Linked DNA regions of Labrenzia sp. VG12. The protein of the gene in region 1 interacts with the protein of each later gene in a pairwise test. Links are inferred from orthologs where the notes say so. Each region holds a gene or a part of one and is shown on either strand. Other genes may lie near its edges. The genes, in order: CHH27_RS23150 and sfsA.

The links.
Region 2: the proteins of CHH27_RS23150 (region 1) and sfsA interact in binary tests that used the Escherichia coli proteins (3 or more experiments, as listed by UniProt). The link is inferred for Labrenzia sp. VG12 from one-to-one orthologs.

What each region holds. Positions count from the first base shown.
Region 1 is NZ_CP022529.1:5,004,603-5,019,741, reverse strand. What follows is about bases 11,284-14,116. They hold CHH27_RS23150 (glutamate-5-semialdehyde dehydrogenase), read right to left. Parts: upstream 13,424-14,116; coding sequence 12,143-13,423; downstream 11,284-12,142. Other genes in these bases: proB (glutamate 5-kinase), read right to left, coding at 13,480-14,116; CHH27_RS23155 (nicotinate-nucleotide adenylyltransferase), read right to left, coding at 11,464-12,099. Also shown: CHH27_RS23205 (hypothetical protein), read left to right, coding at 1-223; fdhF (formate dehydrogenase subunit alpha), read right to left, coding at 299-3,067; CHH27_RS23195 (NAD(P)H-dependent oxidoreductase subunit E), read right to left, coding at 3,064-4,740; CHH27_RS23190 (RNA pyrophosphohydrolase), read right to left, coding at 4,958-5,488; CHH27_RS23185 (divergent polysaccharide deacetylase family protein), read right to left, coding at 5,517-6,662; CHH27_RS23180 (S41 family peptidase), read right to left, coding at 6,778-8,106; CHH27_RS23175 (murein hydrolase activator EnvC), read right to left, coding at 8,103-9,428; CHH27_RS23170 (GNAT family N-acetyltransferase), read right to left, coding at 9,766-10,263; 23S rRNA (pseudouridine(1915)-N(3))-methyltransferase RlmH, read right to left, coding at 10,291-10,773; rsfS (ribosome silencing factor), read right to left, coding at 10,850-11,233; more of proB, read right to left, coding at 14,117-14,613; GTPase ObgE, read right to left, coding at 14,613-15,139. UniProt on the Escherichia coli protein: Catalyzes the NADPH-dependent reduction of L-glutamate 5-phosphate into L-glutamate 5-semialdehyde and phosphate. The product spontaneously undergoes cyclization to form 1-pyrroline-5-carboxylate.
Region 2 is NZ_CP022529.1:1,787,222-1,802,373, reverse strand. Bases 6,400-9,245 are described here. They hold sfsA (DNA/RNA nuclease SfsA), read left to right. Parts: upstream 6,400-7,393; coding sequence 7,394-8,098; downstream 8,099-9,245. Other genes in these bases: gpt (xanthine phosphoribosyltransferase), read right to left, coding at 9,063-9,245; CHH27_RS08310 (L,D-transpeptidase), read right to left, coding at 8,114-8,788; CHH27_RS08320 (TrkH family potassium uptake protein), read left to right, coding at 6,400-7,350. Outside these bases: ngg (N-acetylglutaminylglutamine synthetase), read right to left, coding at 1-1,050; CHH27_RS08335 (N-acetylglutaminylglutamine amidotransferase), read right to left, coding at 1,054-2,829; CHH27_RS08330 (MarR family winged helix-turn-helix transcriptional regulator), read left to right, coding at 2,914-3,390; CHH27_RS08325 (EAL domain-containing protein), read right to left, coding at 3,428-5,614; more of CHH27_RS08320, read left to right, coding at 5,926-6,399; more of gpt, read right to left, coding at 9,246-9,572; CHH27_RS08300 (molybdopterin-binding protein), read right to left, coding at 9,600-10,343; CHH27_RS08295 (FAD-dependent monooxygenase), read right to left, coding at 10,418-11,620; CHH27_RS08290 (zinc-finger domain-containing protein), read right to left, coding at 11,636-11,881; CHH27_RS08285 (alpha/beta fold hydrolase), read left to right, coding at 12,104-12,859; CHH27_RS08280 (alpha/beta fold hydrolase), read left to right, coding at 12,918-13,802; CHH27_RS08275 (enoyl-CoA hydratase), read right to left, coding at 13,873-14,685; cysE (serine O-acetyltransferase), read left to right, coding at 14,851-15,152. UniProt on the Escherichia coli protein: Binds to DNA non-specifically. Could be a regulatory factor involved in maltose metabolism.

The DNA.
Region 1 (15,139 bases):
AGAAGTGCTGCTCAAGCAGATTGATGGCGCAGCAACTCAGGTCCAGAACGAAATCTTCTCCGACATGGTGAATGACGCAGCCTCCAGGTTCCTGGAAAACCCGGGTGAACTGAAGGTGATGCTGACACCCAAGGCGCCTGTGCCGCTGACCCAGATCCTCGGCAGCTTGGCTGCGCCGCAAACCCTGCCGGATCTGCTGGCGGTCAAGATCGAAGCCAACTGAACGTCCTAAAACGACACGACAAAGGGGCGGCCACTGGCCGCCCCTTTTCATGACCCTCAATCTTCTCGATCTTTATTACTCGGCCGCTTCCCGCTGCTGCGCAGCGCCGACCCGCGCCGCGCAGAACTTGAATTCCGGAATCTTGCCGAACGGGTCAAGTTGCGGGTTGGTCAGGAAGTTCGCCGGCGCTTCGAAGAAGCAGAACGGGATGAACATCATGCCGGTCGAAACGTCCCGGTCGGCGCGCAGGGTCAGGGTGATCGCGCCGCGGCGGGTTTCGACCGTGACCTGCTGACCGATCTCCAGACCCTGGAGCTTGATGTCGCGCGGGTTCATGGAGACAACCGGTTCCGGCTCGATGGCATTGAGCACCTCGGCACGCCGGGTCATTGCGCCTGTGTGCCAGTGTTCCAGCATGCGGCCGGTGGTCAGCACCATCGGGTAATCCTCGTCCGGCACCTCGTTCGGCGGCACCAGTTCGGTGGGCACGATCTTGCCGCGGCCATCGGCCGTCGGGAAGGACTGGCCGAACAGGATCTCGTTGCCCGGCTCGTCCGGCGCGTCGGCCGGATAGGTGACCGTGCCATCGCGTTCCAGCCGCTCCCAGGAGATATTCTGGAGCGAAGCCATGTGCGAGCGCATTTCCTCGTAGATTGCCGGAACGCCGTCATAGGACCAGCCTAGCCCCAGCCGGTTGGCCAGCTCGATCAGGATTTCCCAATCGGCGCGGGCCTCGCCCGGCATTGGCACACACGGCCGGCCGATCTGGACCTGGCGGTTGGTATTGGTGAAGGTGCCAAGCTTTTCCGCATGGGCAGAGGCCGGCAGGATGACATCCGCGTGCCAGGCCGTTTCGGTCAGGAAAATGTCCTGCACCACCAGGTGCTTCAGGCTCGCCAGCGCCTTGCGGGCATGGTTCTGGTCCGGGTCGGACATGGCCGGGTTCTCACCCTGGATGAACATCGCCTCAATGCCACCTGCCAGAATGTCGTCCATGATCTCAACGACGGTCAGGCCCCGCACCGGGTCGAGCGTGCGACCCCAGGCATCTTCATATTCGGAGCGGATGTCAGGGTTTTCCACGGAGCGATAGTCCGGGAAGACCATCGGGATCAGGCCGGCGTCCGACGCCCCCTGAACGTTGTTCTGCCCGCGCAGCGGATGCAGACCCGTGCCCGGCCGGCCGATCTGGCCGGTGGTCAGTGCCATGGCAATCAGGCAGCGGACATTGTCCGTGCCGTGCACATGCTGGGAAACGCCCATGCCCCAGAAGATGATCGACCGGGCGCTGGTGGCGTAAAGGCGGGCAACGTCCCGAAGGGTCTGAGCGTCGATACCGCAGACCGGTTCCATGGCTTCCGGCGTGAAGTCCTGGATCTTCTCCTTCAGCGCTTCGAAGCCGTCGACATGGGCCGCGATATACTGGCTGTCATAGAGCTCCTCGGTGATGATCACGTTGAGGATCGCGTTCAGCATGGCGACATCGGTGCCCGGCTTGAATTTCAGGCCGTATTCCGCGTAGCGCATCAGATCCTGACCGCGCGGGTCCATCACGATCAGCTTGGTGCCCTTCTTGGCCGCCTGCTTGATATAGGTGGCGGCGACCGGATGGTTCTGTGCCGGACGTGCACCGATGACGATCATGCAATCGGCATCCTCGGCGGCGTTGAACGGCGCGGTCACCGCACCGGAGCCGATGCCTTCCATGAGCGCTGCCACGGACGAGGCATGGCACAGACGTGTGCAGTGATCGACATTGTTGGTCTGGAAGCCCTGGCGGATCAGCTTCTGGAAAAGATAAGCCTCTTCGTTGGAGCCCTTGGCAGACCCGAAGCCGGCTATGCCCGCGCCGCCCTTGGCCTCGAACGAGGCCTTCAGGCCGCTTGCCGCCCTGTCCAGCGCTTCGTCCCAGGTCGCCTCGCGGAAATAGTCGAGATGGTTCTCCAGGGTCATGGAGATATCACGGCCTTTCGGGGCATCGTCCCGGCGGATCAGAGGTTTGGTCAGGCGCTGCGGGCTGGAGACATAATCAAAGCCGAAGCGGCCCTTGACGCAGAGCCGGTTCTCGTTGGCCGGGCCATTGCGCCCCTCGACGCTGACAATCTTGCCGTCCTTCGCGGAAACGGACGTCAGGCAGCCGACGCCGCAGAACGGGCAGACGCTGTCGACGGTTTCTTCGGCAAAGACTTCCCGCTTCGTGGCCGTCGCATCAAGAAGGCTCTTTTCCATGAGCGCGCCGGTCGGACAGGCAGAAACACATTCACCGCAGGCAACGCAGGTGGACAGACCCATCGGGTCGGCCAGATCGAAGACCGGTACCGTGTGCGCGCCGCGGTCGGCCATGCCGATGACGTCATTGACCTGAACTTCACGGCAGGCGCGTTCGCACAGGTTACAGGCGATACAGGCATCGAGATTGACAGCGATTGCCGGGTGCGAAATGTCCTGTGCCGGCTTTTCGCACGGTGCATAGCGGCTGGAGGTCACCCCGATCGCATCGGACCATTTCCAGAAGTCACTTTCCGGATCCGGGTGATGGTCGCGGGACGGCTGGTCGGCGGCCAGCAGTTCGAAGACCATCTCACGAGCCTTTTCGGCGCGTTCGGTCGCGGTCTTGACGACCATGCCTTCGGACGGTGCGCGGATACAGGAGGCGGCGAGCACACGCTCACCTTCAATATCGACCATGCAGGCACGGCAATTGCCGTCGGAGCGGTAACCGGGCGCGTCCTTGTGGCAAAGGTGCGGAATGGCGACGCCTTCGCGTTTGGCCACCTGCCAGATGGTTTCGCCGTCCTCGGCGGTGACGTTCTTGCCATCAAGAGAGAAGGTGATCTGGCTCATTTGCCGAACTCCTCAGGAAAGAATTTCAGAACTGAAGCCACCGGGTTGCTGGCCGCCTGGCCGAGACCGCAAATGGACGAGGACCGCATCACCTCATCGAGATCGGCGATCTTTGCCTCGTCCCAGTCACCTTCGGCCAGAAGATGTTCCATCTTTTCCGTACCCGACCGGCACGGCGTGCACTGGCCGCAGCTTTCGTGCTTGAAGAAACGCATCAAGTTGAGGGCCACATCGCGCATGTCGTCCTGGTCGGAAAAGACCACGATGGCGTGACTGCCAATGAAACAGCCGTGTTTGTCGAGCGTGCCGAAATCGAGCGGCTCATCGGCGAGCGAGGCCGGCAGAATACCGCCGGACGCGCCACCCGGCAGGTAGCCCTTGAAGCTGTGGCCGTCTTCCATGCCGCCGCAGAATTCGGTCAGCAGCTCATTCATTGTGACGCCGGCCGGTGCCAGCTTGACCCCCGGCTCCTTGACCCGGCCGGAAACCGAAAAGGACCGGAAACCTTTTTTGTCCCGCCGGCCTTGGGCAGCAAACCATTCCGGCCCCTTTTCGACGATGTCGCGGATCCAGAACAGGGTCTCGACATTGTGATTGAGGGTCGGGCGGCCGAACAGACCAACCTGGGCGATGAAGGGCGGACGGTGGCGCGGCAGGCCGCGCTTGCCTTCGATCGACTCGATCATCGCGCTTTCCTCGCCGCAGATATAGGCCCCGGCGCCACGGCGCAGTTCGATGTCGATGGAGGTGATGATGCCTGCCGTCCGCAGGGCTTCGATTTCCGTCTTCAGGATCTCCAGCACCGCCGGATATTCGTCGCGCATATAAAGGTAGATGCGGTCCGCGGAGATAGCATGGGCGGCGATCAGGGCCCCTTCCAGAAGCCGGTGCGGATCGCGCTCCAGATGATAGCGGTCCTTGAAGGTGCCGGGCTCACCTTCGTCGCCGTTGATGGTCAGATATTTCGGGCCGGGCAGATCGTTGACGATTTTCCACTTGGTACCGGTCGGAAAGCCGGCCCCGCCCAGACCGCGCAAGCCGGCCTCAAGGGCCATGTCGGCAATCGCCGCTGCGTCCAGCTCGCCTGCCCGGACACGGTCCAGCAGCCTGTAACCGCCGCCCGCACGATAGGCGTCGAGTTTGACGTGATCCGGGATCTCTGCCGCGGTTTCCCCTTCAAAGAGAACGGCGCGTACGGAGAGTTCAGAGGCATTGTCGACGGCACGTTTTCCGACCTGAACGGCCGGCGCTCCGGCACAGCGGCCAATGCAGGGCACTTTCTGGATGCGAACCTTGGCAGGGTCAACACCGCCTTCCAGAGCAGCTGCCAGCGCATCTGCCCCTTTTTGGGCGCAAGCAACACTGTCACAAACGCGAATCGTCAAAGGCGCCGGTTTGGCGTCCCCTTCGCGCACGATGTCGAAATGGTGGTAGAAGCTGGCGACCTCGTAAATCTCGGCCTGCGACAGCTTCATTTCGTCTGCCAGCGCCTTGAGGTGGCGTGCTTCCAGGCATCCAAAAGCATCCTGGATCTTGTGCAGGTGTTCGATCAACAGATCGCGGCGACGCGGCTCATCGCCCAGAAGCGCCTGCACCTCGGCCAGTGCCGCATCTTCCAATTGACGCCCTTTCGTCTGGGACGGCTTGCGTGAAAGCCCCTTGCCGAAAGACATTGGCGTTCCTCCCAATTCCTCATGAGCGCGCGTTGGATGTCGCGTCCGCGCTCGCATCGTGCCTGTCGGGGCCCCGCGGCCGATCCTGTGTTCCAGGTGACCGGTGAGCCCTTGAATTGGCGCGATGTTAGCGATGCGGATGCGGTCTGTCTGTTTGAAAAACGACAAACGGCCTTCAAATGCTGACGCTTTAACGATGGCGTCCTCGGCCGCCGGATCAGGCCGTCAGGTGTGAAAAGGCGGCAATCACCCGCTCATAGACCGGCCGTTTGAACGGAACGATCAGCTCCGGCAGCCGGTTTGCCTCTTCCCAGCGCCACTGCGAGAATTCCGCCGAATGGCCGTCCGGCGGTGTCAGGATGTTGATTTCGTCGTCGGACCCGTCGAATCGATAGGCGATCCAGCGCTGCGCCTGTCCCCGGTGCTTGCCCTTGCGCGATTTTTTGACGACATCGGGCGGATAGTCGTAGGCGAACCACTCAGGCGCCTCTTCCAGCAGGGTCACGGAGCTGATCGAGGTTTCCTCGTAAAGTTCCCTTCGAGCCGCGGGCTCTGGAGCCTCGCCCTTGTCGATGCCGCCCTGCGGCATCTGCCAGCTGTATTCGTAATTCGAGGAACTGCCACCATCGTCGCGGCTGCCGATCCAGACCAGACCGTCCCTGTTGATCAGCATGATGCCGACACACGGGCGATAGGGAAGCCCCTCAGAAGGGACCGGAAATCCCGGTCCGAGTTCAAGCTTCGTCACGATGTCACCTGTTTCAAAAGATCAAAAACTACCGGTCGATGGTGGCGCTGATCGGCACCAGCTGGAGACCGCGCTCTTCCAGATCCTGTACCCATTCCTGCAGCTGGCGTACAGTCACGGGAAGTGCCGAACCGGCGGCCACGGCAATCCCGCGAGACCGGGCGATGCCTTCCAGCTGCAACAGCTTGGCGTCGATATTGTCGTCCCTTGGTACCTCGTCCAAAACCACATCCACACCGCTGAACGGCAGGCGCTTGTCCGTGGCCATCTGGGCCGCGATGGACCGCGACGACGTGCCGTTGTCGACAAACATCAGGCCACGGGACTTCAGCTTCTCGAAGAGATACTCCACGGACGGCTTGGTCGACGTGAACCGCGCGCCCATTTCAGGAATCGTGCCGACGTAGTTGGTCACGCGTGTCAGGAGATAAGCCAGCCGGTCGAGCATTTCCGCGGGCCTGAGACTGACCAGAAGTGTGTGTGGCCCCGGGTCGTTGTCCGGAAAATCAAAAGGTTCGAGCGGCAGCTGCAGCAACAGTTCGTGGCCCTTGGTGCGGGCCTGCTGCATCCACAGATCCAGGTCTTCGCCATAGGGCGCCAGCGCGAAAGTAACTTCCGGTGGCAGGCTGGAGATGGCGTTCTGGGTGCCGGTCTCGCTGAGGCCCAGCCCGGTGATGACGACGGCAATTTTCGGGATCGACTTGAACTCGTTCACGACCGGGCGGGAATAGGCATCCAGCGGGCGCACGCCTGCCTCGCTCACCTTGGGCAGGAAGCCATAATCGGACCGTTCGCTGACACGGCTGTCCGGATTGATCGACAGGCTGGTGACGGGTGCCTCGGGGCCCAGACCGTCCGGCCGCAGGATCATGTCATAACGCGGACCCATCAGGTCCTTGGCACTTTCCGGACGCAGATTGGGGCCGAGATCGTCGCCAATACCCGGACGGATTTCGACGACTTCAATGTCCTGGGACGTGACGCCTTCCACAACGGCATCCAGAGGCAGGACGGCTACCGGTTCTCCGCCCAACGGGTCATCCACGACCGCGATCCAGATCAGCGTTGTCGTGAAGATGACGCTCAAGATGCCGACGCCGATCAGACCGAACGGCAGCCTGACGAGCCGCCGTTTGCCCATACCTAGGGGAGCTGTGAGATCTTCGCTCGACATTACCGTCCTGAGTCAATTGTCCGGCCGCCGGCCGGAGACGTGTTGTTGTTGGAATACGCAGAACGAAAACGAAAGAGACCGGCGCGCCGCCTATTGGCGACGCGCCTCGTTGGCATCAGTTCTTGACGGCAGCGCTGTCGGAGACAGGCGGGAAGGCACTGTTGACCTGTACGCCGCGGAGAAGATCGAGCGCGAGCTTGAGCTGGGTGTCCTCGTCCGGGTCGGACGGCACATAGGCCTGGCTGCCGGACTGCTCTTCGCCATCAGCTTCAAGGTGGCCACGCAGGCCCGCTTCGCCCTTGGTGTCGACGCGGCCGACCAGCTCTTCAGGAAGATCCTGCAGCGCCTCGATGTCCGGGACGATGCCCTTGGCCTGGATGGAGGTTCCCGACGGTGTGTAATACCGCGCCGTGGTCAGGCGGATGGCACCGTTTGCACCCAGCGGGATAATCGTCTGAACGGAGCCCTTGCCGAAGGACCGTGTGCCCAGGATGGTTGCGCGGCGGTGGTCCTGCAGGGCGCCGGCAACGATCTCGGACGCAGAGGCCGATCCGCCGTTCACCAAGATGATGACCGGCTTGCCATCGGTCAAATCGCCCGCACGGGCATTGTAGCGCTGGGTCTCGTCGGCTTCACGACCACGGGTCGAGACGATCTCGCCGCGGTCCAGGAAGGCATCGGAAACGGCAATCGCCTGGTCGAGCAGACCGCCCGGGTTGTTGCGCAAATCGACAATGAAGCCCTTCAGCTTGTCGTCGCCAATCTTCTCCGACATTTCCTCAATGCCCTTCTTGAGGCCATCGAAAGTCTGTTCGTTGAACTGGGTGACGCGGACATAGCCGACATCGTCCTCTTCGCGCCAGCGCACGGACCGGATGCGAATGATGTCGCGGGTGATGGTGATGTCGAACGGCTCGGCACGGCCCTTGCGGCGCACGGTCACGACAATGTCGGTGTTGACCGGGCCACGCATCTTTTCAACCGCTTCGTTCAGGGTGAGGCCCTGAACCTGCTCGCCGTCGATATAGGTGATCAGGTCGCCCGCCAGGACACCGGCCTTGGCTGCCGGCGTGTCATCGATCGGAGACACGACCTTGACGAGGCCTTCTTCCATGGTGACCTCGATGCCGAGGCCGCCGAACTCACCGCGGGTCTGCACCTGCATGTCGCGGAAGCTTTTCGGGGACATGTAGCTGGAATGGGGATCCAGCGAGGTCAGCATGCCGTTGATGGCGCTTTCGATCAGCTGAGCATCGTCCGGCACTTCCACATAGTCGGAGCGGACCCGCTCGAACACGTCGCCGAAGAGGTTCAGTTGCCGGTACGTGTCGGTGGCCGCGGCGTTGGCGGCTCCCGAAACATTGAGCGGCATCTGGGACAGTGTCGTAACCGCTGCCGCTCCCATCAGGGCACCCACCAGCAGCAAGGAAGTTTTCCGTATCATCCGCGAGCCTTTTCTTCTTCTGTGCGTTCCCACCAAGGCGTGGGATCGATCGCACGGCCGTCCTTCCGAAATTCAACATATAGGATCGGTTGGGTCGAGCCCAAGCCGAATGTCGAAGCGCTCGCCCATTGGGTCGCGCCCATCACACCAACCGGTTCCCCGGTCAAAACAAACTGCCCCAATTCCGCATCGATCCGATCCATGCCGGCCAGGAGCACATGGTAGCCGTCGCCCGTGTTCAGGATCAAGAGCTGACCGAAAGAACGGAAAGGTCCTGAATAAACCACCCAGCCGTCAGCCGGCGCCGTGACATTAGAGCCCGGCCTTGTGGCAATAGATTGACCTTCCGTCACACCGCCAAAATCATCTTCCTGGCCGAAATCCTTCAACAGGGTGCCAGACACGGGCTGCGGCAATTTTCCGCGCGTTTCCTGGAACGGCACCGCCGGTGCGAGCCGGCCCGGATCGCTGAACGGATCGAAACTGCGTTTGCCTTGCCGTTTCGCGTCCAGGGCCGCCTGGCGGGATTTTTCCGCTGCTTCGCGCGCGCTCTCGATTTCCTGCTCGAGGCTCGCGATCAGTTCCTGCAGCGATCCCGCCTTGTTCGCAAGTTCAGCCGCGCGTTCCTTTTCCTCTCTCAGGACTCGAACCGACTTCTGATGTTCCTGCCTTTTGGCGCTGAGCAGAAGCTCCAGCCGCGACTTTTCCTCAGCCAATCGCATGGCACCACCGCGCAGACGGTTCTTTTCCTCCGCTATCACCGCTTTCAGGCGGTGAAGTTCCTCCAGATCGGCTGCCAGCGCCTCCGTCTCGACCTTCAGTTCCGGCATCACGGCGTTCAACAGAATCGCACTGCGGACCGCTGAAAGGGCATCGCTCGGACGCACGGCCAGCGCCGGTGGCGGCCGCTTGCCGATCCGCTGTAGCGCCGCCAGCACCTCGGCCAGGATGTCCCGCCGCGCAATCAGCGACAGCCGGACCGCATCCTCGTTTTCGCCAAGCGCGCGCAGGCGCCGCTCGGTGTCGCTCAGCCTGGTTTCCAGCCCCCTGATCGTGTCGGACGTGCCGATGATCTTGGCGTTGAGCGTTTCGCGATCCCTGTCGAGCGCCCGGATCTCGCGGGCAATTGCCGCCTGCCGGTCCGTCGATACATCAATATCGCGTGAGAGGGCTGCCAATTCCTGTTCACGCGCCTTCTTGCGCTCCAGGGCAGCGCTGACTTCAGGAGCAACCGCAGGCTTCTCGACTGTCGTCTCATCCACGCTTTCGGAAGCAAGGACCGGCGTCGCCGGCAAAAGCATGCTCAGAACAAGGCCGCTCAAGAACGGTCGCCACTGCCACCGCTTCTCAAGATCTGGACGCATATGCGTGATGCGATCCGGTTTCAACCTGCCTCAGCTCCCAAAGGTTATCCTTCTCTTGCGATACACAGTCTGCGTTAACGAAGCGTTTACCCTGATGACCGGCCTGTTAACAAACTCTCCACGCGTGCACCGCTTTTCGACCTAACCTTGTCTTTCCGGTAATCGAAAAGCGATACGGCCCGAATGCGGCGAGATACGGGCAGAGTGCCCATTTCCGGCCATTTTCAAAGTTAAACTTCCTTCATCTGACGCAGAGGAACAGATTTCGGTCGTCTTCGGACTGCCAGTTCCCCTGTCAGGGGCCGAAATGACGGTAGACAAGGTCGCGCGGATCCGTCCTTGGAGCGCCCGGGTCAATTACAGCCCCCAGTCGTTCCGCAAGCCGCGCCGACCGGATGTTGTCAGGATCCATGTAGCTCACCAGCGCCGGCAGTTTTCGCGTGTCGGCCGCCCAGTCCCGAAAGGCCTTTGCCGCCTCGAACGCGTAGCCCCGTCCTTCGGCATGCTCATAGACATACCAGCCGAGCTCATGCTCGGGAAAAAGCGGCCCGTGATTGATGCCGACCTGGCCGAGACAGCGCCCTGTCTCCCGGTGGTCCATCATCAAGGCGCCATGACCCATCAGCGACCATTGCGCCACGTCGTGACAGAACATGCCCCAGGCCGCAAATTCGGAGAGCGGCCCGCCCATGAAGCGGGACCGCTCGGACCGCATCAACTGCCAGTAGTCCGGCCAGTCTTCCATGTTCATGGGGCGCAGGACGAGGCGCTCGGTTTCCAGGGTCGGTGCCAACAGGTTTCTCTCTTCTGTCCCGGACAATCACACCCGGTGATAGGGGTGGCCGGATTGAATGGTCATCGCCCGGTAGATCTGCTCCGCCAGGAGAATGCGCGCGATCTGGTGCGGCCAGGTCATGGCGCCAAGCGCCAGTTTCAGATCCGCCCTGGCAAGGGCTTCCTGGCCATGGCCATCGGCTCCGCCGATCGCAAACACGACCTCCGGAACTCCTTCATCTTTCCAGGCTTCCAGTTTCTGAGTGAAGGCCGGGCTGGTCAGGTTCTTGCCGTTTTCATCCAGGACCACCAGACGCGCGCCGGTGCCCAGCCCCTGAAGCAGGGTCCTGGCTTCGTCCGCCTTGCGGTCGTCCGGCCGCTGCGCGCGGCTTTCCGGTGTTTCCTGAAGAGCGACCTCTGTGACACCCAGCCCGCGTCCGGTCTTTCGCGCACGGTCCAGATAGCGGTCGAAAAGTTCTTTGTCCGCACCGGCCTTCATCTTGCCAATGCAGAAAAGCGTGAAGCGCATAAAGTCCTCGCCGGATGTTGATCCGGTCCAAAATATCAGACGGTGATCCAGGCCCCTTTCGGGACCCCAGATCTCCTCAGCCGATAAACTGCGGCGCGTCGTCCGTCTCGGGCGCCCACATCTTTTCCAGATTGTAGAAGCCGCGGACTTCAGGACGGAAAATGTGAATGATCACATCGCCAGCGTCGATCAGTACCCAATCACAGGTGTTCAGGCCCTCAACCGTTGCCTTGCCGGCGCCGGCCGCTTTCAGGTCCTTCAGCAAGTGATCCGCAATTGCGCCCACATGACGATGGGAGCGCCCGGACGCGATCACCATGTGATCGGCCAGCGAACTCTTGCCTGCGATGTCGAGAGTTACCAGGTCCTCGGCTTTCGAGTCGTCAAGACTGGAGAGGACCGTATCGAGGAGGTCTGCCGCAAGATCTGCGCTTACGGAAGCCGTCATAGGAGTGGACATGTCAGCCCGCTCGCTTTCAAAGGTCATGGTCAGGTGTTGTGCCTTTCGCCGTTTGTGCCGTCCTGAGCCCAACGTCGTCACGAACAGAAACGTTCGTCTTCATACGTCACCCGTTTTGGGAACAGGACCGGTTGACCGTACCTCGGCCGCGCTCGTCGCGACCGTCCCTATAATACCGCTTCCCGTTTGGCATTTTCAAGACAGCCCGGAATTCTCGGTAAATCTGCTGATCATTTTGGTGCGCCGCGCCGCAGGTCCGTCGATGACGTCTGGTCGAGCGGTGTATGCAAAAACGTCCATATCGGTGCCTGCATATTCGGCAGCAATGCCGCGTCTTCCTCCGGAAGCCTATATTTTTCATAAGCTTTTGCCATTGGAGACGACAACACGGACAAGGAGGCCCCGGGGCGGTCGACAATCGCAATCGGCACCGAACCGACGATGTCGCGCCAATCCTGCCAATAATGAAAGCCGGCTAAATTGTCAGCACCCATGACCCAAACGAATCGCACGGCCGGACGCATCGCCTGCAGGGCCACCAGTGTCCTTGCGGTATAGGGCGTGCCCAGAACCTGCTCGAAGGCGGTGACCTTCATGCGCGGGTGGTCCGCCAGGTCGCTGGTCAGACGCAGGCGCCTTTCCAGGGGCGCCAGGTCGGAATGGCTCTTCAGCGGATTGCCCGGCGTCACCAGCCACCAGACCTGATCGAGCCCCAGCCGCTTCAACACGGTCGCGGCGACCAGCCTGTGCCCCGAATGCGGCGGATTGAACGAACCGCCAAAGATGCCGATGCGGTTGCCCGCTTCGGCATGCGGCAGTTTCAGCCAGTCCCTGTCAAGCTCCGCCCCCAGACTAAGCGGGCTCATGCCGGTTGCCTCTTGCCATTGAATTCACGAATGCAGGGAAAGGTCACGGACGGGTCTGACCCGTGCCATGCACCTTGTATTTGAAACTGGTCAGCTGCTCGACGCCCACGGGACCACGCGCATGCATGCGACCGGTGGCAATGCCGATTTCCGCACCCATGCCAAATTCGCCGCCGTCGGCGAACTGGGTCGAGGCATTGTGCAGCACGATGGCCGAATCCACTTCGGCCTGAAACCGGTCCGCAATCGCCTGGTCTTCGGTCAGGATGCAATCGGTGTGGTTGGAACCGTATGTGGCGATATGGTCCATCGCCGCGTCCAGATCCGCAACGACCTTTACCGACAGGATCGTGTCGAGATATTCGGTCGACCAGTCGTCCTCGCTGGCAGGAACGATGTTTTCGCAGATATCGCGCACCACAGCGTCGCCGCGCACTTCGCAGTCCCTGTCCTGCAGCGCCTTGACGATCACCGGCAGATGGCTGTGCGCCACTGCCTCGTGCACCAGCAGTGTCTCCAGGGCGCCGCAGATGCCCGTACGGCGCAGCTTGGAGTTGACGACCACGTCCACGGCCGCGGCAAGGTCGGCTGCCTCGTCGACAAAGATATGCACCAGGCCTTCCAGATGGGCGAAGACCGGCACGCGGGCTTCCGTCTGCACCCGTTCGACCAGGCTGCGGCCGCCGCGCGGCACGATGACATCGAGATTGCCGTTCAGGCCACGCAGCATTTCGCCGACCGCAGCGCGATCCGTTACCGGCACGATCTGGATGGCGTCTTCCGGCAAACCGGCAGCCGCCAGGCCTTTTTGCAGGGCGGCATGGATCGCCCGGTTGGACTGGATGGTGTCGGAGCCGCCACGCAGGACCACCGCATTGCCGGCTTTCAGACAGAGAGCACCGGCATCGGCCGTCACATTCGGGCGGCTTTCATAGATCACACCGATCACGCCAAGCGGCGTGCGCACCCGCTGGATCTTGAGGCCGTTGGGGCGCTCCCAGGCCGCCATGACGCTGCCGACCGGATCATCCAGCGCGACGATGTCCTCAAGAGCCCCGGCAATCGCCTCGATCCGCTCCTCGTTGAGCGTGCCGCGATCCAGAAAGGCGGCCGTCTGGCCATTGGCCGTCATCGTCTCAACGTCGATACGGTTGCCGGCCAGGATTTCCGGGGTCGCCGCTCTGACAGCTGCCGCCATTTCCTTCAGGGCCCGGTCTTTCTGCTCTGCTGGGGCCGTGGCAAGGACCCGGCCGGCGGCACGGGCGCGCTGCCCGATCTCCGCCATCAGTTCCTCGGTCGACTGTGCCTCGACGACTTCCAGCATCTTCTCCAACTCCCATACACGCGGCCGCACCGGCAAGCCGCTCAGTCAAACGCGTTTTAGCGCGTTCCAGATAAAAAGGCATCCTCCAGGACAAGATCGTCCCGGTGGATCATTTCCGCGCGCCCCGGATAGCCGACGATGGCCTCGATTTCCTTGCTGTTGCGCCCGGCAATCAGCTGTGCCTCGTCCGCGTCATAGGCGATCAGGCCCCGGCCAATCGTGCGGCCGGCCTTGTCTGTCAGAATGACGGCATCTCCCCGGCCGAAACTGCCGGAAACATCCGCAACGCCTGCCGGCAGCAGGCTTTTGCCGGAGGTCATGGCCTTTACCGCGCCATCGTCCAGCGTGATCCGGCCACGTGGTTCCAGATGACCGCCGATCCAGGCCTTGCGGGCACTCGCCGGAGAGCTGAGCGCCGGGAACCAGGTGCCGCGCGCGCCCTCTTCCAGGCGCTGCAGCGGATTGAGTTCCTTGCCGGAGGTGATCACCATCGAGGTTCCGGCGGCCGTGGCAATCTTGCCGGCATCGATCTTTGTCTTCATGCCACCGCGCGACAGTTCCGAGCCGGCGCTGCCCGCCATCGCCTCGATCTCGGCGGTGATCCGCGGGACTTCGGGCAGGAACACCGCATCCGGGTCCTGCGCGGGCGGGGCCGTATAAAGCCCGTCGATATCGGACAGGAGCACAAGACAGTCGGCGCTCGCCATGGTCGCCACACGCGCGGCAAGACGGTCGTTGTCGCCGTAGCGGATCTCGGAGGTGGCGACAGAGTCGTTTTCATTGATGATCGGCACGGCGCCGAGCTTGAGCAGCGTGCCGATGGTTGCCCGGGCATTGAGATAGCGCCGGCGCTCTTCCGTGTCGCCGAGGGTCAGGAGGATCTGACCCGCCTTCTTGCCATGGGCACCGAGCGCATCCGCATAGGCCTGGGCAAGCGCGATCTGACCGGCAGCGGCGGCCGCCTGGCTTTCCTCAAGTTTCAGCGGCCCCTTGGGCAGACCCAGGATACCGCGTCCGAGCGCGATCGAACCGGAGGAGACGATCAGCACGTCCGCGCCGCTCTTGGCGAGGCCTGCCAGATCCGAAATCAGCGCGTCCAGCCAGGCGCGTTTCAGTTCGCCGCGCTCGACCAGAAGAGCGGATCCGATCTTGACGACGATCCGGCTGAAACTTTTCAGGCTGCGGGTCATTACGGGTGCCAGCCCTCCTGCTCGGGAGCAGGCACCTGGTTGGCAGCGTCTTCCTTGTCCTTGTCGATGGCCCGCACGATCATGCGCAGCGCCCGGTCGACATTCAGCCCGCTGGCCGAGGACAGGATCAGCGGTTTCTGGCCGCAGGCAGCCTCCAGGCTCGCGGCCTGTTCGGCAATCAGTTCCTCGTTGAGCGCATCGCATTTCGACAGCGCCACGATTTCGGGCTTCTCCGTCAGGCCCGCGCCATAAGCTTCGAGTTCACCGCGAACCACACGATAAGCTTCGCCAGGATCTTCCTCGCCGGACCCGTCGACCAGATGCAGCAGCACGCGTGTGCGTTCCACATGGCCCAGGAACCGGTCGCCAAGACCGGTGCCCTCGTGTGCGCCCTCGATCAGACCCGGAATATCGGCCATGGCAAAGCTGTTGCCGTCGATCTGGACGATGCCGAGATTGGGGTGGAGCGTCGTGAAGGGATAGTCCGCGATTTTCGGCTTGGCGGCGGAGACCGTTGCCAGGAAGG
Region 2 (15,152 bases), 3.2 Mb from region 1 along the record:
GTCGGGGACCTCGACACCGGCGCGCTCGACAATACGACGGGTGGTTGCCTTGTCGTCGCAGATGGACATGGCAACGGCGCTGGTAAACTCGCTCAAGGATTCCCGGCATGCCACCGACCGGCCACCGTAGGACAGGCGGAAGAAGCCGCCTTCCGCATCGAGGATCTCCGTCTGGATTCCCCGCCGCCGCGCCTCATTGACGATGATCGTGGCATAGGGATTGAGCTTGTCCTCCAGGGCAGGTCCGGCAAACAGAGCCTCGTTGATGGTGTTCTTGCGCTTGACCGTGAAAAAGGGCACCCGCTCGAAGCCGAGTTTTTCGTAAAGGCCAATGGCAAGGTCGTTGTCGTGGAGAACAGAGAGATCCATATGGGGCAGGCCCTTGCCCTTGAAGACTTCCGCAAGGCGGCGCGCCAGCGCCTCTCCAACACCGGGAAAGCGGGCTTGTGGTGACACGGCGAGACACCAGAGCGAACTGCCCTGATCGGCGCCACTGGTCGCCCGGCTGTGATCGATGCCCATGGCTGTGCCGACGATGCTGCCGGTGTCGTCCTCTTCGGCAACCAGGATCGTCGTGGTCCGGGGGTCGAGTTCCGACCAGAAGAACTCCGGGGGCACCGGCACCATGCCGCGGCGGATATAGAGCTCGTTGATGGCCTCCGCATCACTGCGCGAGGACAGCCGGCGGACCGTGAAACCCTTGCGCCGGCTGCGGGCAGGGCGGTAGGTCGCCAGATTGAGCCGGAACGTGTGGGACGGATCCAGGAAAAGCTCCTGCGGGGCGGACCCGACCAGGACATGAGGGTCGCGGACGTAAAAGGCGATGTCGCGCCGGTCCGGGCGCTCATTGCGCAGGACCTCGATCAGCTTGTCCATGTCCTGGTAGGTGTTGGCAAAAACGAGCCGGCCCCAACCGCAATTGATGTAGCGGTTTTTCTGGGCCTCCGTTTCTTCCTCCAGTCTGAACTCGGGTTTCAGGCCATGTTCGCGCATCCGCTTCAGCCGGTGGTCAAAGGCCCCCTTGGGGCGTGAGGGATCGTTCTCAGCCAATGGTCAGACCTCCTGTGCCTGCAGCCACATTTCCAGAAGGGCGACTTGCCAGAGTTCCGAGCCACGCAACGGCGTGATGTATTTGGTCGGATCGGCATAGAGCTTGTCGAGATAGGCCTGGTTGAACAGGCCGCGGTCTCGGGCGGCACGGCTTGAAAGCGTGTCGCGGACCATGTCCAGGTAGTCGCCCTGAATGTATTTGAGTGCAGGCACCGGAAAATAGCCCTTGGGCCGGTCAATCACTGCGCTCGGGATCACCTGACGGGCCGCTTCCTTCAAAACGCCCTTGCCGTCCTGAGCGAGCTTGAACTCGGCCGGAATGCGTCCGGCAAGCTCGACGAGTTCGTGGTCCAGGAAGGGCACGCGTGCCTCAAGCCCCCAGGCCATGGAGTGATTGTCGACGCGTTTGACCGGGTCGTCCACCAGCATGACATTGGTGTCGAGACGAAGCGCCTTGTCGACCGGGTCTTCGGCGCCGGCTCCTGCAAAATGGGCCTCCACGAACGCAAGGCTTTCGTCCCGTTCGCAACGATAGTCAGGGGCAACGGCCTCGGCCATCTGCGCTTCCGTCCGGTCGAAAAAGGCGGCGCGATAGTCCTGGACGGGCCGGTTGGAGCCGGACAGCTTGGGATACCAGTGGTAGCCTGCAAAAACCTCATCCGCGCCCTGGCCAGACTGGACCACCTTGATGTGTTTGGAGACTTCCCTGGAAAGCAGGTAGAAGCCGATATTGTCATAAGAGACCATCGGTTCCGACATCGCGCGGATCGCGCCCGGCAGGTTTTCCTGCAAGTGCGAGGAGGGGATGAAGATCTGGTTGTGACTGGTGCCGTAGTGCTCGGCAATCAGGTCCGAATACTGGAATTCATCCCCCTTCTCGCCGTGGGCTTCCTCGAAGCCGATCGAGAAAGTTGCCAGTCCCTTCTGGCCTTCTTCGGCAAGGAGGCCGACGATCAGGCTTGAATCGACACCACCCGACAGGAGCACACCTACCGGAACATCGGCCACCATACGGCGGCGGACGGCGGTGCGCAGGCTTTCCAGAACCGCATCGCGCCAGTCGTCGGCACTGCGTGCCAGGTCTTCTGCCGATTTCTCGAAATCCGGCGCCCAATAGGTGTAGTCGCTGGCAGACCCGTCGGCCTCGATGCTGCGGACCGTGGCCGCCGGCAGCTTGCGCACTCCGTTCAAGATGGTGCGCGGAGCAGGAACAACTGCGTGCCAGCTCATGTAGTGGTGCAGGGCGACACGGTCGATCGACGTATCGATCCCGCCGCCCGCCAGAAGCGCCGGCAGGGAGGAGGCAAACGCGAGGCGGTTGCCGGCTTCGCTCAGGTAAAACGGCTTGATACCGAAGCGGTCGCGGGCCAGGTGGATGCGGCCACTTTCATGTTCGTGAATGGCAATGGCAAACATGCCGTGAAAGCGTGCAAAACAATCCTTGCCCCATTCCGCCCAGGCTTTGAGGATGACTTCGGTGTCACTGGTCGAAAAGAAGGCATAGCCTTTTGCCGTCAGGTCTTCGCGCAGCTCCTGGTAATTGTAGATGCAGCCATTGAACACCAGTGACAGGCCCAGGGCCATGTCGGTCATCGGCTGTGCGCCGCGTTCACTCAGATCGATAATTCTGAGACGCCGGTGGCCGAAGGCGACCCGGCCACGCTGGGTGACACCCATGCCATCGGGACCGCGGGCTTCCATTGCATCGGCCATCCGGGAGACCCGGACAACATCCGCCTGTTCGCCACCAAAAACCACTTCGCCGCAAATGCCGCACATATTGACAAATAACTCCGTTCCTTGAGAAGACGGAGACTATATAGAACTCTAATCGTTAGAGTTCAAATGAATAGAGGTGTAACGATGCAGGCGATGGAGTCATCGCAAGTGGTCAAGGCCATCCGGAAAATCGTTCGGGCCATTGACTTGCGCTCTCGGGAGGTGTCCAGGCAGACAGGTCTGACGATCCCGCAAATTGTTGTTTTGCAAGGCGTTCGCGACCTTGGTGAAGTCACGACGAAAGCCCTGTCCGAGAATGCCGATCTGAGTTCGGCGACCGTCGTGACAATTCTCGACAAGCTGGAGGAAAAAGGGCTTATCGAACGCTACAGGTCGGTCTCCGACAGGCGAATCGTGCATGCGAGGCTGACCGCTGACGGGGAAACGATTGCGTGCGATCTACCGGGCCTGCTGCATGAAGAGTTTGAAAAAAAATTCGATGCCCTCGACCCGGAAGATCGTGCGCAACTGGTTTCCTCCATTGAGCAGATTGCCGAAATGATGAATGCCCACAAGCTGGATGCCGCCGCAATTCTGGTAACGGGCAAGTTGCCTGACTGACGGCCTGTGGATCCGCGGAAGGAACTGGGGCCCTTGGTCAGGCCCGCTTTCTTTCGGATATCCCAGACAATGGTTTGCCAGAATCAGCAAGGGTCTTCTGAAAGGCCGAGACGCGGTCCCGGAGTTCTCCGGCAGGAACGGCCGGTGAGCAGTAGAAGCCCTGGAGGCCGTCGCAGCCGAGCGCCGCGGTCAGGGCATATTCTCCGGCAGTTTCCGCACCTTCGGCGATCACCCGGAGGCCGAGGCTGCGGCTGAGGCCGACAATGGCTTCAAACAATTGTCGCTTTTGCGGATTCTCGTCGGCTTTCGTGAGGAACGCCCGGTCGATCTTCAGTTCCTGGAAGGGGAGCCTGTGAAGATAGATCAGGGAGGAATAGCCGGAGCCGAAATCGTCGAGGGACAGCTGGACACCAATCTGTTGCAGGTCTGACAGGATATCGAGAACCGTCACCTCGCTGGTGTCGAAAAAGACGTTCTCGGTGACTTCCAGGCAAAGAACATGCGGTGGCAGGCCGTAGGTGTCGAGTACGTTGCGGACCGTATCGGCGAAGCTTGGCTGACGGAATTGCAAGGGTGAGACATTGACCGACACCTGACGGAAGTCGAAGCCTTCCTGGCGCCAGGCTGCCGCCTGCTTGCAGGCCGCTTCCAGCACATATTGACCCAGTTCCAGCACAAGGCCGGTTTTTTCGGCAATCGGGATGAATTCTCCAGGTGGAATAAAACCGCGCTTTTCGCTCGGCCAGCGGATCAGGGCCTCCACGCCAACCAATCGTCCGTCCACTGGCCGGATTTGCGGTTGGTAATGCAAAAGTAGCTGATCTGTCTTCAACGCGGCACGCAAAAGCGTTTCCGTCAGCATCTCCTTCTGGATGCGTTCGTTGAGGGGCGGCGCAAAAAACTCGTAGCGCGGGCCTTCCTTCTTCTTGGCCGCTCGAAGCGCAAGGCCAGCGACGCGGTGGGCCGTTTCAACATCCTCGGCGTCCCTTGGAAGGAGCGCAATTCCGATGCTCGGCTCAACCCGGATTTCCCCTTCTTCCAGGTGAAAGGGGGAGGAAAGCAGTTCAAGCGCCTTGATCGCGTAGTCCTCTGCAATGGCTCCCTGGCTGTCAAATGGCAACAGAATGCAGAAGTCATCGGCCGAAATCCGGGCGATCTGGGCCCTGGGACCAAAAATGTTGGCAAGACGCGCATAGGCCTGAAGCAGGATCCGGTTGCCGACCTGCTGGCCGAATGTGTCGTTGACCTTGGCGAAGCCGTTGAAATCGAGATGGATCAGGGACGCCGAGGCCCTGTTCTGCTTTGCGCGCAGCAGGGCCTTGCGAAGATCCGAGAAATACTGGGCGCGGTTGCCCGCTGTCGTGACAGGGTCGGTATAGGCAAGCTTGTGCAGCTTGTCCTGCAGATCCGTCACTTTCTCAAGGCCGTGTGCAAGGTCGCCAATTTCGTCGCGGCGTTCCGTGTGTGGAATGTTCTTGGTCTTGGTGCCTCCCGCCAGGTCGTTGGCAACACCTGCAAGCTGGCGCAGGGGCAACAGCTCGAACCGCAAAAGGAGGCCGCCAATCAGAATAACCGCCGTCAGGATGACAATCGCCGCCGACAGGATCCGCGTCTTCAAGCGGTTCTCCGCATGGGTCAGATCATCGACCCAGCCGACATCGACGGCAACGGCGCCCGCAACCTTGCCATCCGCCGTCAGGATGGGCGTCAGATAGGCCAGCCGAAGGCGGCCCTGCACGGGCACATTGCCGATATAGGGATGGCCTGCAGCCAGGCTGGCATAAGCCGGATGGCCCTCGCCCAGCGAAAAAGCGGGCGCCGGACCGCCGTCAGGAGCCTTGAAGGTGGTTGCAAACCGGTCGAAGGTGGCCGTTTCCTCGGACCACTTGAACAGGTTGGCAGCTCCCTGATTGGTTCTCCCGATCGCAGTGACCAACTGGTTGAACTGGTCGCTCGGTTGCAGCGGGAACCGGGTGGCGTCAGCAGCAATCCTCAGCGATACCGGGTTGTTGTTGCTGTCGAACTCGGGGTGGAAAACGAAGTCTGTGCCAAAACAAAGAATCGCGACGGCGCTCCGCGCGGCGCGGTCGATCCGGATGGAGGCGTTTTCCTTGGTCGTTCTGGAGAGCTCAAAATAGCTCAGGCCGGAGACAAGGCCGATACTGCAGAGGACCAAAATGACCAGAATGGAGCTGATCCGGAATACAAGCGTATGTAGACCCAACCGTTTAATTTCACCAATTCCTTGTCAAATTCACGTATAGATCGTTCTTTTTGGGTAGACACGTAAAAGTAAAATCCAATCGCTACGAAATTCTGAACGCGCGGTAATAAAATACAACTTACTCTGGGTCAGGTTGTGGTTTTTCGTGCCAGCCTCTTCTCCCCGCCTGTGTTCTGCCGGGGAAGGCGCAAGCCCCCCCATTGGAAAATCAGCCGAAAACGGGTAGGACGGGGTCTGAAGCGGGCTATCGATCGCCAACCGTCCGCGTCGGTTTTTGGGATGAGTGCCGCTTGATTTCTTTGCGACCCGTATTGAACGTCCTTGGCTTCCTGTATGTCGGGCTTGCCACCGCCATGCTGATTCCGGCGATTGTCGACGTTGCGCAGAAAAACGCGGACTGGCAGGCCTTTGTGTTTTCGGCGCTGCTGACCGGGATGGTCGGCATGCTCTTGTCCATTGCCGTGGGCGGAGCCCTGCGTGAAGGCCTGGACACACGGCAGACCTTCATTCTGACTACGCTTGCCTGGACGACGCTGCCCGCTTTCGGAGCCTTGCCGTTCTTGTGGCTGGGCGTTGGGTATGCCGATGCCGTTTTTGAGGCCGTATCCGGCTTTACGACCACAGGTTCGACCGTTCTGACGGGCCTTGACGGCTTGCCGCCGGGTCTTCTTGTCTGGCGGTCCCTGATGCAGTGGATGGGCGGTATCGGGATTGTCGTTATGGCGATCGTGCTTTTGCCCTTCCTCAGAATCGGCGGAATGCAGCTGTTTCAGAGTGAAAGCTCGGACAGGTCGGAAAAGATCGTCAGCCGTTCCGTGGAACTGATCCGCCTGATCGGCCTGGCCTATCTTTTCCTGACGGTCTCCTGCATCGCGGCCTATCTGGCGACGGGCATGGAGCTGTTTGATGCCTTCAACCATGCGCTGACCACGATTGCGACGGGTGGATTTTCCACCCATGACCTGTCCTTCGGGTATTTCACCAACCCGGCATCCGGCTGGGTGGCAGTGTTTTTCATGGTGGTCGGCGCCTTGCCCTTCGTGCTGATCGTGCAGGCCTTGCGCGGTCATCCGCTGTTGCTGTGGCGCGACCCACAGGTTCGGGCGCTGCTCGGCTTTCTGGCGCTCGTCTCGCTGACGCTGACGGTCTATCTCGGCATCAACATGCAGTTTCCCTTCGATGAGGCGCTGCTGCGTGCCACTTTCAACGTGGTGTCGGTGGTCACCGGGACGGGCTATGCGCTCGGCGACTTTTCGCAATGGGGCGCGCCGGTTGTCGGCATCACCTTGCTGCTGATGTTCGTCGGTGGCTGCACCGGATCGACAACGGGCGGCATCAAGATCTTCCGCTTTCTTGTCTTCTTCGGCACGGTCAGGGCGCATCTGCGCCGCATGGTGCGCCCGCACCGGATCATGTCGGAAGAATATGGCGGCACGCGGCTGACACCGGAATTGTCATTCTCGGTCCTGGCGTTCCTGGTGGTCTATCTGGGGTCCGTCGGCATCATTACGGTTGCGCTGTCGTTTTTTGATCTCGATCTGGTCACGGCCGTCTCCGCCGCGGCGACGTCCGTCGGAAATGTCGGGCCCGGGCTCGGGCCCATGATCGGACCGGCTGGTCATTTCGCGCCGCTGCCGGACGGCGCAAAGTGGTTGTTGTCCTTTGCCATGCTTTTAGGCCGTCTTGAACTGTTCACGGTTCTGGTGCTGCTTGACCCGGATTTCTGGTCCAAATAGGCCTGAAGCGTCTTTCCACCTTCCTGCATGAGGATTGCCCCGCATGAAGTTCACCGCGCCACTGGTCGGCGGCCGGCTCGAGAAACGTTACAAGCGCTTCCTTGCCGATGTTGTCCTTGAGGACGGCAGTGCAGTTACGGCCCATTGCGCCAACCCGGGCTCCATGCTGGGGCTGAAGGAACCGGGGTCCCGGGTCTGGTTGTCGCTTTCGGACAATCCCAAACGGAAGCTCAAATACTCCTGGGAAGTGATCGAAGCAGACGGCGCGCTGGTCGGCATCAACACCGCGCATCCCAACAAGCTGGTGGAGGAAGCCCTGGAGGCGGGCCGGATCGACGGGCTGTCCGGCTTTGCTTCCCTGCGCCGGGAAGTCAAATACGGCAAGAATTCCCGCATCGATATCCTGCTGGAAAGCGATGCCGGGGCAAAGACCTATGTCGAGGTCAAGAATGTTCACCTCATGCGTCAGCCGGGGCTTGCGGAGTTTCCGGACAGCGTGACGGCGAGAGGGGCCAAGCATCTCGGCGAGTTGGCGGACATGGTTGCCGACGGACATCGCGCTGCCATGGTCTTCCTGGTCCAGCGGCCCGATTGCGATCGCCTGAGCCTTGCAGGCGATATCGACCCGACCTATGCGGCAGCATTTGCAGCCGCGCGTGCCGCAGGCGTGGAGACCTATGCGATCGGTTGCGATGTCCGGCTTGACGGGATCGACGCCATCAGGCCGGTGACCCTCGAGATTGCCTGAATGTTTTTTGAGAGTTCAGGCCTGACGGACCACGATCGGCGTGCCGTTCGGGACGCGGTTGTATAGATCGATCACGTCCTGCTGCAGCAGACGCACACAGCCGGACGAAACGGCTTTCCCGATCGACCAGGTATCTGCAGTGCCATGAAGGCGGTAAAGCGTGTCGCGGTTGCCTTCAAAGATGTAAAGCGCCCGTGCACCAAGCGGATTGTCGAGGCCGGGCGGCATGCCTTCCCGGTATTTTTCAAGGTCGGGCTGACGCGCGATCATCTCTGCCGGAGGCGTCCAGGTTGGCCAGGCCCTCTTGTGCTGGATCCTGGCGCGGCCTCCCCAGGCAAAACCGGCACGGCCGATGCCGACGCCATAGCGCATGGCCTTGCCGCCCGCCATGGTCAGGTAAAGAAACCGGTTCGGCGTGTCGACGATGATCGTTCCGGCAGGTTCAGGGGCAGAATAATCTACCAGCTGGCGGTAGTAGACCGGATCAATCTTGCTCAGGTCGATCGCCGGAAGCGGGAAACGCTCCCCGGGCATGGCCCGGTACATCTGTGCAAAATCCGAGGAGACCTTCACACCATCGGCACCAGGGGTGCCCGGACGCGCGGGCCGGGGCGGCAGCTGCGCCTGGTTCTGGCAGCCTGCTGCGAATGCCGCCGTGGCAAAAGCAAGAAACTGGCGTCGGTTCAGCATTCCCATTTCCATTCACGTGCTGACACACGGGGTCACGCGGAAGCCCGGGCACAGGATAGGCGACTGTTTGCCTGTGTCACCCGATTGGCCTTGGCTTGTTTCACGTCAGTTTGCAGCGATTCGGTGTCGCAGATGCAAATCGACCGGTCAAACATGTGTCCGACCGGTCGATGGATGCTTGTTCAGGATGTTCTCTGCGAATGCGCAACAATGGCGTCACCTCCAGGTGACATCCGTATTTGAGCCCGCAGCCGGTTTTTCCCGTTCGGGCGGATCAGCCGGCGGTGTCCTTGGAAAGTGGCGGCTGGAACTGCCAGCCCATGTCCCAGGGGAAATAGATCCAGGTGTCCTGAGACACTTCGGTGATGAAGGTATCCACCATGGGCACGCCAACCGGCTTTGCATAGACGGTGGCATAATGGGCCTTGGGCAGCATTTCCCGGACCACCTTGAGGGTCTTGCCCGTGTCGACGAGATCGTCGATCACCAGAACGCCGCTGCCTTCGCCACCTTCCAGATCCACAACTTTCGGGTCGATCGGCTTGATGACCTGCAGCGAGCCCTGGTTGTCATAGTCATGATAGGAGGCAATACAAACGGTCTCGATCGTTCGGATGCCCAGCTCACGGGCGACGATGCCGGCCGGCACCAGGCCGCCGCGGGTGATGCAGACGATGGCCTTCCACTCACCCTCACTCGACAGCCGCCAGGCGAGGGCCCGCGAGTCCCTGTGGAACATGTCCCAGGAAACCGGGAAAGCTTTGTTTTGGGCGGGGTTTTCCATATCTCTTCCTTCAAATTGTCCGGCAAATTATCCGGTGAGCTCGGCAACGGCAGCGGCGACATCGCCAACAGCCGCCTGCAATACGGCCTCGTTGCGCGAGCGTATGACGATCTGGGTGGTGAATTTTCCATCGCTGGCCCGCGGGTAGGACCCGATCAGCGTTTGGGGATGCGCATCCTGGATGGCGGCCAGGCGTTCGGCGATCCGGCTCTCCGGCATGTCCGCCGCGACGGTTTCCGACAGCATCTTGGTGCCGGTTGCAAGAGACGGGGCCAGTGCATCCATCATGGCCTGCATGATGGACGGCACACCTGCCATCACGTGAACGTTGCCAATTCTGAAACCAGGGGCCTTGGAAACCTTGTTCTCGATAAGGTCGGCGCCTTCCGGGATGCGTGCCATGCGCTGGCGCGCCGGGGTGAACTGGCCCGGCAGATAGTGCTTTTCAAGAATGGCGACGGCACGCGGGTCAAGGTTCAGCGGCACTTCGAAGGCGTCCGCAATGCTCTCGGCCGTGATGTCGTCATGGGTCGGACCGATGCCGCCGGAGGTGAACACATAATCGTATTTCTGCCGGAGGCTGTTCACCGCGCCGACAATCTCGGGCTTTTCGTCCGGCACGATCCTGACTTCCTTGAGGTCGATGCCAAGGGAGGTCAGGTAGTCGGCCAGGAACCCAATGTTCTTGTCCTTGGTACGGCCCGACAGGATCTCGTCGCCGATGACCAGAAACGCTGCGGTTACAACGTTGTCTGCGTTCTGACCGGTCATCTTGAAACTCCCTGACATCTGATTGGGGATTGGCTTTAGCCCAGCTTATCGCACGGCTCAAGCAAAAGCGCTGTCTACTGGTGCAGCGTCCAGCCATAAATATCGTCGTACCGGCTTGCCAGGGACGTGGGTTTGGACAGACGCAGAACCATATCGCGTGCAAAGGCCATGGCGCCGGAATAGTGGAACGTACGGGCGTTGCCGAAGGAAATGTCCTGCACATGCGCCACGCGCGATTTCCGTTCGCGCTCGAAGGCTCTCAGGGCAGCCGGAATATTGGTTGCGTCTGCGGGCAGGTGGTTGGCAAGAACGGCGGCATCTTCAATGGCCATTGCCGCACCCTGGGCCATGTAGGGCAGCATCGCATGCGCGGCGTCGCCGAGGAGGGCGATATGGCCGTGAGACCAGGGGGCAGTGGCCTTGACGCTGCACAGGGCCCATTTGAGCCAGTGATCCGAGGACCTCAGAAGATTGCGGACATCCGTCGGCCAGTTGGCGAACTGGTGCAGCAGGGCTTCCTTGTCTGCCGGTGCGGACCAGGTTTCATCCTGCCAGGCTTCCGAGGTCAGCGCGACAATGTTGAGTTCCCGGCCGCCCTTGACCGGATAGTGAACCAGATGCGAGTCCTCATTGAGCCAGAGACCCGCATCGCCGAGCCAGCGTTTGGGGACGGCATCGACAGGCAAGGTTGTGCGGTAGGCGACTTGCCCGCTGAAATGAGCATTCTCATGGCCCGGCACAAGCTGTCGCACCTTCGACCAGACACCGTCCGCACCGATCAGGGCCTTGCAGTTCTGATGACCTGTGACCTGATCGTCCTGGAAAATGCATGACAGGTGGTCATAGGGGGAGGAGGTCAGATCCACGATCTCGCAGCCGAGCCTGAGCTCGATGCCTTCCACCGACTTTGCTTTTCTGAGCAGCACCTGTTGAAGGTCGGCACGGTGGATCTGCCAGAACGGGTGGCCGTGACGTTCTTTCAGGAAATTCCCAAGACGCACAGTTGCCAGTTGCCGGCCCGACGCCCCTGACCAGATACGCAGATTGTCCGGGGCACAGGCGTGGGGGGCGAGATCTTCCAAGACACCGAGCTGGTCGAGAACCGAGCAGGCATTCGGAGACAGCTGAAGTCCGGCGCCGACTTCCTTGAGAGCCCTGGCCTTGTCCATCACGATGATGGAATGACCGTTTGCCTGCAAGGCGAGTGCGGCCGCGAGGCCGCCTATGCCAGCGCCAGCAATGACGATCGGGTGGTCAGCCTCACCATTCGTGCTCATGTCACCGCTTATAGCTTATGCGGCGGCCGGCGCCCAGCTGCAATCAGCAGGCGAGGACTCGGTTGCCTGCAAAGTTGCATCGAACTTGTAAAGCGTGGAGCAATAGGGGCAGACCACTTCGTTTTCGCTGCCCATGTCGAGGAAGACGTGAGGGTGGTCAAACGGCGGATTCGCGCCAATGCACATGAATTCCCGTGCACCGATGGCTACGGAGTCATGTCCGCTAGAATTCTGAAAGTGCGGGACGACCTGATCCGCCATTGTCAAATTCCTCTTTATCTCAAGGGCCAGCTCTCAAATCCGGACCCCGATACCAAATCTTGCGGACCATATCCACTCCTGCCCGGTCTGTGTAGAGGCTTTGTGCCGCGGTTCACAGGCGAGGGGCGTGGCGCATTTTGATTTGGGCTTTGCCAAGAGGCGGTAAACCGCTTAGGGTAGGGACTAATTGCGTTTTCCGTTTACGTAAGGGTTAACTTGTTCATGCCGCAGTTTGAGTTTGATGGTGTCAGGATCGCCTATCTGGACGAAGGGGAAGGCGACCCGATCCTCCTGATCCACGGTTTTGCATCCAACAAGCAAGTGAACTGGCGGTATCCCGGATGGGTGGATCTCCTGGTGAAGGACGGACGCCGTGTCATTGCGATCGACAATCGCGGTCATGGCGACAGCCAGAAATTCTATGATCCTGCCGCCTACGGGGCACCCGTGATGGCGGAAGATGCGCGCCGGCTGCTGGATCACCTCAAGATCGAACAGGCGGATGTGATGGGCTACTCCATGGGAGCCCGGATTTCCGCGTTCCTGACGTTGAACCATCCGGGCCGGGTGCGCCGGGCCGTCTTTTCCGGACTGGGCTACGGCATGATCACCGGGATCGGGGACCCGGAGCCGATTGCAACAGCCCTTGAAACCGAACGACTGCAGGATATCAGCGACCGGACCGGGCGGGCCTTCCGTGCCTTTGCCGAACAGACGGGGTCGGACCGACGCGCGCTGGCGGCCTGCATGCGGTCGTCGCGCCAGAAGATCAGCGAAGAGGATGTCGCCCGGATCGAACGGCCGGTGCTGGTTGCCGTCGGGACCAAAGACGATGTTGCCGGTTCTCCGCAAAAACTGGCGGCCTTGATCCCGCATGCGGATATTCTGGAAATCCCGGGGCGCGACCACATGGTCGCCGTTGGCGACAAGGTTCACAAGCAGGGCGTGCTGGCCTTCTTGAACAACGTTGACGCTTAGAAGCTGGTCCTGGTGCTGGAGGAGCACCTGCCAAGGCTATTGATCGGTGGGAGGTTTTATGGGTCCGAAACGGGTTGAATTCCAGGGAGCGGAGAAAAACGGTCTGATCGCAGACCGCTATGGCGCGGGTGAGCAGCCGGTTATCATGCTGCATGGCGGCGGTCAGACGCGTCACTCCTGGGACGCTGCCTCAAAACGCATCGCCGATCTTGGTCATCCGGTCTATTCGCTGGACCAGCGTGGACACGGAGAAAGCGGCTGGGTCGCTTCGGGCAATTATGCCTTCGACGATTTTGCCCGCGATCTTGTGGCCGTCACCCGGCAGGTTGGCGCCCTGCATCGCCAAAAACCGGTTGTGGTCGGCGCGTCGCTGGGTGGGTTTGCCGGTATGCTTGCGGAAGGCCGCGAAAATCCGGGCGGACTTGCCGCTCTTGTGCTGGTCGACATCACGCCGAGGATCGACATGGACGGCGTCAGCAAGATCCTCGGCTTCATGGGCGACCGGGTCGATGTCGGGTTCGACACGGTCGAAGAGGCAGCCGATGCCATCGCCCGCTATCTGCCCAACCGGGCCCGGCCGAAGGACCTGTCGGGCCTGTCCAAGAACCTGCGTCTTCACGAGGATGGCCGGTATCGCTGGCACTGGGACCCGGCTTTCCTGAAGACGGACCGTCACAGCAATCCGGATCAGGCGGCGGCTGCCCAAGATGAAATGAGTGTTGCGGCCGGTAATCTGAAGCTGCCGGTGCTGCTCATTCGCGGCCGGAACTCCGAGCTCGTGTCCATGGATCACGTGAAGGAGTTCCAGGCGCTGGTGCCACATGCCAGGTTCACCGACATCCACGATGCCGGTCATATGGTGGCCGGTGACAAGAATGATGTTTTCGCCGGAGCGGTGGAAGACTTCCTGATCGCGCTGAAGGCCGATGCCGAGCCTGCGTGAGGTCAAAGGCGATTCTTTTCAAAGGGATGCGGGAGCACTCTGAGAAAGTGAATCCGGTCGGCTGCCGGCATCAGGACCCGTTGAAACGAGGCCGTCGCTTCTCCAGAAAGGCCCGGCAGCCTTCCCTGTAGTCCTCGCTGTCAATGCAGCGCTCCGCGTCACGCCGGAGCTCGGCGAGCTTGCCGTCAGTCCCTGTTGCCGCCAACTGGTTGATCGCCTGCTTTGCAGCTTTCAGCGACAGCGGAGCGTTGGCGCACAGCGTGGCCGTGAGGGCTTCGATCCGCTCGTCCAGCTTGTCATCCGGCACGACTTCATTGATCAGGCCGATGGCGAGCGCCTGATGCGCCGCAAGCCTTTCAGCCGAAAAAAGCAGTTTCTTCGCTTCGGATGGCGAAACGGCTTCAAGCAGATCGCCAAGTGCTTCCGGCGGATAGGCAAGCCCCAATCTGGCCGCCGGTATGGCGAAGAAGGCCGATTGTGCAGCGATCCTGAGATCGCAGGCAAGCGCAAGCCCGAGCCCGCCGCCAAGGCAAGGGCCCTCAATGGCGGCAATGACGGGAACCGGCAGGCTTTTCAGGGCCCTGAAGGCCGCGACATTGATGTCGTCATACCGCTTTGCAGCCTCTGGCGTGGAGCGTATGGCTTCGAATTCGGAGATGTCGGCTCCTGCACAGAAGCTCTTGCCGCCGCTGCCGCGGACCACGCAAACACGGATCTCCTTGTCTTCTCGCAGCTCTTCAAGTCTGGCGGGGAGCGCCTGCCAGGCGGCCAGGGGAAGCGCATTCTTTTTCGACGGCGCATTGAGCAGCAGTTCCGCCACGGCGCCGCGCACCGTCAGCCGCGGGTTGTCCGTTGATGGACCATCAGGGGAAAGCAGGGTCATGCATGAGCCTCGAATAGGGAAATCATATATGCAACAGGTAGGAATTCTTGAACCTTGCGGGTTCATTTAAGGGTTTCATATCTGATATCAGCAAGTTTGATTTTGGAATATCAGACGACAGTCCTATGTTTAGGCTGTTGTGACGGCTTGAAAAGGAGACAGGCCATGTCGGCACCGATCAGCAAGTCCGACTTGAAACAAGTTCCGACCCATGATCCGGTCTGGCGGCAATTGCGGGAAGAAGCGCAGGCAATGGTGGCGGATGAACCCGCCCTGTCATCCTTTGTCTATGAGACGGTGCTCAATCATGACAGCCTGGAAGAGGCCGTTCTGCACCGCCTGGGCGACCGTCTTGGACGGGACGTCGTATCCGCATCGCTGATCCGCCAGACCTACCTCGAAGCCCTTGCAGACGAGCCCGAGCTCGCCAAGATCTTCCGGGTCGATATCGTGGCGGTGTTCGATCG